DNA from 3 places in the Blautia sp. JLR.GB0024 genome. Region 1 is predicted to be linked to each of the others. Evidence: riboswitches for the same ligand, from Rfam matches in the RefSeq annotation. Region 1 holds a riboswitch; each other region holds the start of a gene.
The links. Region 1 has a riboswitch for ZMP and ZTP ahead of V8Q34_RS13075 (IMP cyclohydrolase). Riboswitches for the same ligand answer to the same signal wherever they lie in the genome.

Region 1 (2,268 bases):
CCTTGAATTTTTCCTGATTGGCACGGACAATTAAATTCATTACCGATTTATACAGGATATTTCCTTTATGCTTTCCGTATTGCTCAAGTAAATGCTTTACGGTTTCGATTTCTTCCAGTTCATCAGTCAGGCTTTTCAGCCACAGGTTCTGGGTTTCTGACAGTTCTTTTGTCAAGATGAGCTGCATGGGTATTTTATCGCCCCTTTTCCTTTTTGATGATCAATACATCAATTTCCTTTGGCTTGGTTCCAAGCTGATGTTCATTCTCAAAAAGCAGAGTATTCGCTTCAGTCTCCAGTTCAATTTGTATCCCGGCATAAAAGGCCGGATGCCACTGCAGTACATGTGGTCTCTGTTCTTCCATGTAAAACCTCCTTTTTATTTAATTGTCACTTGCAGGAGGTTTTACACTCTTCCGAAAACCCCTGCTGATAAAGGTGATAAAAGCACGAATTTTCCGAAGGGACAGGCCGGATGGCAGTGGCCTGCTGTTATGAAATGTTCTAAGATATTCTGAATCCTGGGATGGATCCAAAATTAGATATATTTTTAGAAAATATGCTTTTTTCTATTTTAACACACTATCTGTCCTGCCGCAATAAAATTATAGTCCTATAAATCATTCTGTCCGGGGAGAGTTTATTCCCCGGGCTGATCATGGGAAGGAGCGGCTGCAGGATACGGATAACATGGGAGTGAAAGGTTTTTGATAAAAATTGTCAAAAAGCGTTGACAAGGGGAGAATTCCGTGATAATGTTTAAATTGCTTATATGACTGACGGAAGTGGAATGAACCACAGGGAGTATAAGTGTTGGAAGCCGACCGTCTGGGCAAGTATGTTCAGAGTGTGGGCTTTTTTTGTTGTTATGAAAAGTTGTCGGTTGGTCGGCAGCAGTTTATTATGGTCAAAATGAGAAGGAGAAGGAATTCATGAAAATGTTATCACTTGAAAATGAATTGAGAGAAAATGCGTACCCGGGCAGGGGAATTGTTATTGGTAAGTCTGAGGATGGAACAAAGGCAGTTACTGCATATTTTATCATGGGCAGAAGTGAGAACAGCAGAAACCGTGTGTTCGTTGAAGAGGGAGAGGGTATCCGCACCCAGGCATTTGACCCGTCTAAGCTGACTGATCCCAGCCTGATTATATATGCACCGGTACGTGTGATCGGAAATAAGACGATCGTCACCAACGGTGACCAGACAGACACTGTCTATGAAGGTATGGAAAAGGGAATCTCCTTTGAGCAGTCCCTGAGAACTCGTGAATTTGAGCCGGACGGCCCTAATTATACACCGAGAATCTCCGGTATCATGCAGGTGGAGAACGGCACATACCACTATGCCATGTCTATTTTAAAGAGCAATAACGGCAATCCTGAGAGCTGCTGCCGTTATACATTTACCTATGAAAACCCGGTTAACGGAGAGGGACATTTCATTCATACTTATATGCATGACGGCAATCCGCTGCCGAGTTTTGAGGGAGAACCGAAGCTGGTGGGAGTTCCCAATGATATCGATGCATTCACAAAAGATGTGTGGGAGAGCCTGAATGAGGACAATAAAGTATCTCTGTTTGTACGTTATATAGATATCGCAACCGGTGAGTATGAAACCAGGATCGTGAATAAAAATAAATAATAGAAAAGCATAAAGGAGAATCGGAATATGAAAGAATTAGCGTTAAAGTACGGATGTAATCCGAACCAGAAACCTTCCAGAATCTATGTGGCTGACGGCAGCGAGCTTCCTATCGAAGTTTTAAGCGGCAAGCCGGGATATATTAATTTCCTGGATGCTTTTAATGGCTGGCAGTTGGTGAAAGAGCTGAAAAAAGCCACAGGGCTTCCGGCAGCAACTTCCTTTAAACATGTGTCTCCGGCAGGCGCGGCAGTGGGACTTCCTATGACAGATGTGCTGAAAAAAATCTACTGGGTAGACGATATGGGCGAGTTATCACCGCTGGCATGTGCCTATGCGAGAGCAAGGGGCGCTGACAGAATGTCCTCCTTCGGAGATTTTATCTCCCTGTCTGATGTGTGTGATAAAGACACAGCAATGCTGATCAAGAGAGAGGTTTCCGACGGTGTTATCGCTCCCGGATATACCGATGAGGCACTGGAAATCCTGAAACAGAAAAAGAACGGCAACTACAATGTGATCAAGATCGACCCGGATTACCAGCCGGCTCCGCTGGAGCATAAAGAGGTATTCGGCATCACATTTGAGCAGGGAAGACAGGAGCTTTCCATTGATGATGAGC
Region 2 (2,268 bases), on a different contig from region 1:
ATCTCCCCATACAGGGCGCATCACATCATCATTCTCATACTGGATGGAACTGGTCTCCACAGAGATATAAGCAGCATATTTCTTGAAGTTTTCAGGCAGCCTGGATGAGTAGAGGACCGTCAGGTTCGGTTCCGGCGCAGGTCCCATATTCTCCAGTGTGTGAAGGATTCTGTAGTCCGTCTTTGTCACCATGGAACGGCCGTCCTGTCCCATACCTGCCACCTCCACGGTAGCCCAGACCGGGTCGCCGGAGAAGAGCTGGTTGTAAGAAGGAACGCGGGCAAATTTAACCATTCTCAGTTTCATGATAAAATGGTCAACCAGTTCCTGTGCCTCTTTCTCTGTCAGCATGCCATTTTCCAAATCCCTCTGAATATAGATATCCAGGAAGGTTCCCACACGGCCCACGCTCATGGCAGCGCCGTTCTGTGTCTTGATGGCTGCCAGATAGCCGAAATACAGCCACTGGACTGCTTCTTTGGCATTCTCGGCCGGTTTGGAGATATCGTATCCATAGCTTTGAGCCATTTTCTTCATATCGGCCAGAGCGCGGTACTGCATGGTGATTTCCTCTCTCTGACGGATGATCTCATCTGTCATGATACCGCAGCCGCAGTTATCGTAATCTTCTTTTTTCTTTTCCATCAGGAAATCAATACCGTAAAGTGCCACTCTTCTGTAGTCACCTACAATACGGCCGCGGCCGTAGGTATCCGGAAGTCCTGTGATAATCTTGTTATGACGGGCTTTTTTCATCTCCGGTGTGTACGCATCGAAAACACCCTGATTATGCGTTTTGTGATATTCTGTAAAGATTTTATGAAGTTCCGGAGCCGGTGTGTAGCCATTGGATGTGCAGGAATCTTCCGCCATTTTGATACCACCGTAAGGCATAAATGCCCTTTTCAGCGGTTTGTCGGTCTGCAGCCCCACTACCTTTTCCAGGTCTTTTAATTCTTCACTGATATAGCCCGGCCCATGGGAAGTCAGTGAGGATACGATTTCCGTATCCATATCCAGAACGCCGCCTTTTGCACGCTCCTCTTTCTGCAGTTTTGAAAGTGCAGACCAGAGTTTTTCCGTGGCTTCTGTGGGTCCTTCCAGGAAGTCCTGGTTTCCTTCATACGGCGCGTAGTTGTGCTGGATAAAGTCACGTGTGTTGACTTCTTCCTTCCAGATTCTACCTTTAAATCCATCCCATTGTTTGAAGTTATTCATCTTTGCAAGTCCTCCTTCTAAGACAATAATTGTGTCGGAAACTGTACTGTAATGTGACCGGACTCATTAAAAAAAGCCGGTCCTATCCAGACAGCTTCTGCCCAGACGGTCGGCTAAATCAACGTTATACTCCCTGTGGTTCATTCCACTTCCGCCAGTCATATAACACTTGTAGTATAAAGCATTTTTTTAAGAATTGTCAATAAAAGGAATGGAACTTTTATGTTCTTTTTAGTATACATTGCTGCAGAAAAGATTACTTATTACCGGAATGGATAGCCATTTGCAAAAGGCGGTAATCTGTACATGTGGTTCAAAGGACCACTGCCCGCACCCAGATTAAGTCCATCCTGCAGCGCACCGGTCAGATAATTTTTTGCGTTCTTAATTGCTCTTTCCAGGGCGTATCCGGCGGCAAGATTGCAGGCAATAGCCGAGGAAAGTGTACATCCTGTTCCGTGTGTATTTGGATTTTCTATCCTCTTTGAAGAGAACCAGATGTATTTTCCTTTCTCATACAGCAGGTCATCAGCTCCATCTGCCAGATGTCCGCCTTTTAAAAGGACAGCGCCGGAACCGTAACACGCTATTTTTTCTGCTGCCCGCTCCATCTCACACGGTGTACTGACAGAAAATCCGCAGAGTGCCTCCGCCTCCATAAGATTTGGTGTCACCACTGCTGCCAGAGGAAAAAGCTCTTCTTTCAGAGCTTCCTGCGCATCTTTGGACATGAGTCTGCTGCCGCTTGTGGAAATCATGACCGGGTCTAAAACTACATCCTGTACCTGGTATGTTTTCAGCTTTTCTGCAATCACACGGATAATCTTTTCATTGGGTATCATACCGATTTTTACTGCATCCGGACGAATATCCGTAAAAACACAGTCCATCTGTTTTGCCACAAACTCCGCATCTGTTTCCCGGATGCCGTATACGCCTGTTGTATTCTGTGCCGTGAGAGCTGTGATCACACTCATGGCGTACATTTTATGAACGGTTATTGTCTTAATATCCGCCTGTATCCCGGCTCCTCCGCTGCAGTCCGAACCG
Region 3 (2,268 bases), on a different contig from region 1:
CCGTTGTATTTCAGGGCACGTACAGTAGCTACGATAACAACTGCGCTCGGTGTCAGGCCAGCCATACGGCATTTGATATCCAGGAATTTCTCTGCGCCTAAGTCAGCACCGAATCCTGCTTCTGTGATAGCATAATCGCCTAATTTCAGTGCCATCTTGGTAGCGATCACAGAGTTACATCCGTGAGCGATATTAGCGAATGGTCCGCCGTGAACGATTGCTGGTACATGCTCCAGAGTCTGAACCAGGTTCGGTTTCAGAGCGTCTTTCAGCAGTGCGCACATAGCACCTTCTGCATGTAAGTCATGAGCTGTAACAGGTTTCTGCTCGGAAACCTTACCATATGTATAACCAACGATGATTCTTCCCAGTCTTTCCTTCAGGTCTGTAATGTCTTTTGCCAGACACAGAACAGCCATGATCTCGGAAGCAACTGTGATATCGTATCCGTCTTCTCTCGGACAGCCGTTTGTCTTTCCGCCCAGACCATCAACTACGAAACGAAGCTGGCGGTCATTCATGTCAACACATCTTCTCCAGGTAATCTTTCTTGGGTCAATGTTCAGGTCGTTGCCCTGATAAATATGATTATCCAGCATTGCTGCCAGCAGATTGTTTGCCGCACCGATTGCGTGGAAGTCACCTGTAAAATGCAGGTTGATATCTTCCATTGGAACTACCTGTGCATAACCGCCGCCTGCAGCACCGCCCTTTACACCGAATACCGGTCCCAGGGATGGCTCACGGAGCGCTACCATTACATTTTTACCTAATTTCTGAAGGCCATCAGCCAGACCTACGGTTGTGGTTGTCTTTCCTTCTCCGGCAGGTGTCGGGTTGATAGCTGTAACCAGAACCAGTTTTCCGTTCGGTTTATCAGATTCTTTTAACAGATTGTAGTCAATTTTAGCTTTGTACTTACCGTACTGCTCCAGATATTTATCATCAATACCTGCTTTTTCTGCAATCTTGGTAATTGGCTCCATTGTGCACTCCTGTGCGATTTCGATGTCTGTTTTGAATCCCATGTTAATACCCTCCTTTTCATGGCAATAGTCTTGTTTTCTGCATGATTCCGCCGCTGTCTGCATATGAATGCTTTTGAAAAAAAAGGGCAACATTTGTCAATTACACAATTACAAACGTTGCCCAGACGGTCGGCTCTCACTTACATTTTGATTTCACTGTGGTGCTCCACATTGTAATCCGTCAGAAATCAAAACTATTATTTTGTTATGTCTATAATTTATCACAATTTCCGATTACTGTCAATGCTGTATTATATTAAAAATTCACAACAACATTTCGACAATTTTACTCTATTTTCCGGCGATAAACGTTAATACTTCTTCTTTTTTGGGCATAACACGGAGTGCCCCTTTCTTTGTAGTGATAAGAGAGGAAGCTCCGTTGGAGAATTCCAGCATTTCATAGAGCTGGTCCTCTGTAAGACCCTCAATTCCGTGCTCCAGCACATAATTCAGTGCGCATGCACCGAAGGTATCGCCTGCTCCTGTTGTCTCAATAGTATTCTCCTGCAGGAACGGTGCGTGGAATACTTCCCTGCCCTCATGGAACGCTGTGCTTCCCTCTTTTCCCATGGTCACGTTCATCAGCTTCAGATTCGGATACCGGGACAGCAGCATATGGGCGCCTTCCTTCACATCTTTCGTCCCGGTCATGAATTCCAGCTCTTCCTCGGAAATCTTCAGGAGGTCACATTTTGAAAGACCGTATGCGATCTGTTCTTTTGCAAGCTCCATGCTGCTCCACAGCGGAGGGCGCAGGTTCGGGTCAAAAGAGATGAGAAGTCCCGCTTCTCTAGCAATATCAATAGCCTTTGCAGTCGCCCGGCGCACACCCTCATGGGTCATGGACAGGGTGCCGAAATGAAAGGCTCTGGCTGATTTTATGTATTCTTCGTCTATCTGGTCAACGCTCAGCATCATGTCCGCACCGGGATTTCTGTAAAACGCAAAGTCCCTGTCTCCATCCTCAAAAGTATGGACAAACGCCAGTGTTGTGTGGACTTCCTGATCCTCATACAAATGACTGGTATCGATTCCCAGGCTGTTCAGCGTATTTCTCAGGGATGTACCGAACTGGTCTTTACCCACAACTCCCAGAAAAGATGTCTTTTTTCCAAGATTATTGAGCATAGCCAGCACATTACACGGCGCTCCGCCGGGATTTGCCTCAAAAATGGGGTTGCCCTGTCCGCTCACTCCGTTTTCCGTAAAGTCGATCAAAAGCTCACCAAGCGCGATA

Region 2: it holds a riboswitch for ZMP and ZTP, as region 1 does, so the genes downstream of both, pflB (formate C-acetyltransferase) here and V8Q34_RS13075 (IMP cyclohydrolase) in region 1, are expected to answer to the same signal.
Region 3: it holds a riboswitch for ZMP and ZTP, as region 1 does, so the genes downstream of both, V8Q34_RS07785 (formate--tetrahydrofolate ligase) here and V8Q34_RS13075 (IMP cyclohydrolase) in region 1, are expected to answer to the same signal.

The regions. Positions count from the first base shown of each region.
Region 1 is NZ_JBANBF010000004.1:468,687-470,954, forward strand. Features, by position in the region: gene V8Q34_RS13065 (hypothetical protein) at 1-187, opposite strand, end outside; gene V8Q34_RS13070 (hypothetical protein) at 195-365, opposite strand; ZMP/ZTP riboswitch at 763-841, shown strand; gene V8Q34_RS13075 (IMP cyclohydrolase) at 933-1,646, shown strand; gene V8Q34_RS13080 (phosphoribosylaminoimidazolecarboxamide formyltransferase) at 1,674-2,268, shown strand, end outside.
Region 2 is NZ_JBANBF010000001.1:323,670-325,937, reverse strand. Features, by position in the region: gene pflB (formate C-acetyltransferase) at 1-1,218, opposite strand, end outside; ZMP/ZTP riboswitch at 1,311-1,390, opposite strand; gene thiD (bifunctional hydroxymethylpyrimidine kinase/phosphomethylpyrimidine kinase) at 1,482-2,268, opposite strand, start outside.
Region 3 is NZ_JBANBF010000002.1:839,349-841,616, reverse strand. Features, by position in the region: gene V8Q34_RS07785 (formate--tetrahydrofolate ligase) at 1-1,028, opposite strand, end outside; ZMP/ZTP riboswitch at 1,141-1,227, opposite strand; gene V8Q34_RS07780 (carbohydrate kinase family protein) at 1,320-2,268, opposite strand, start outside.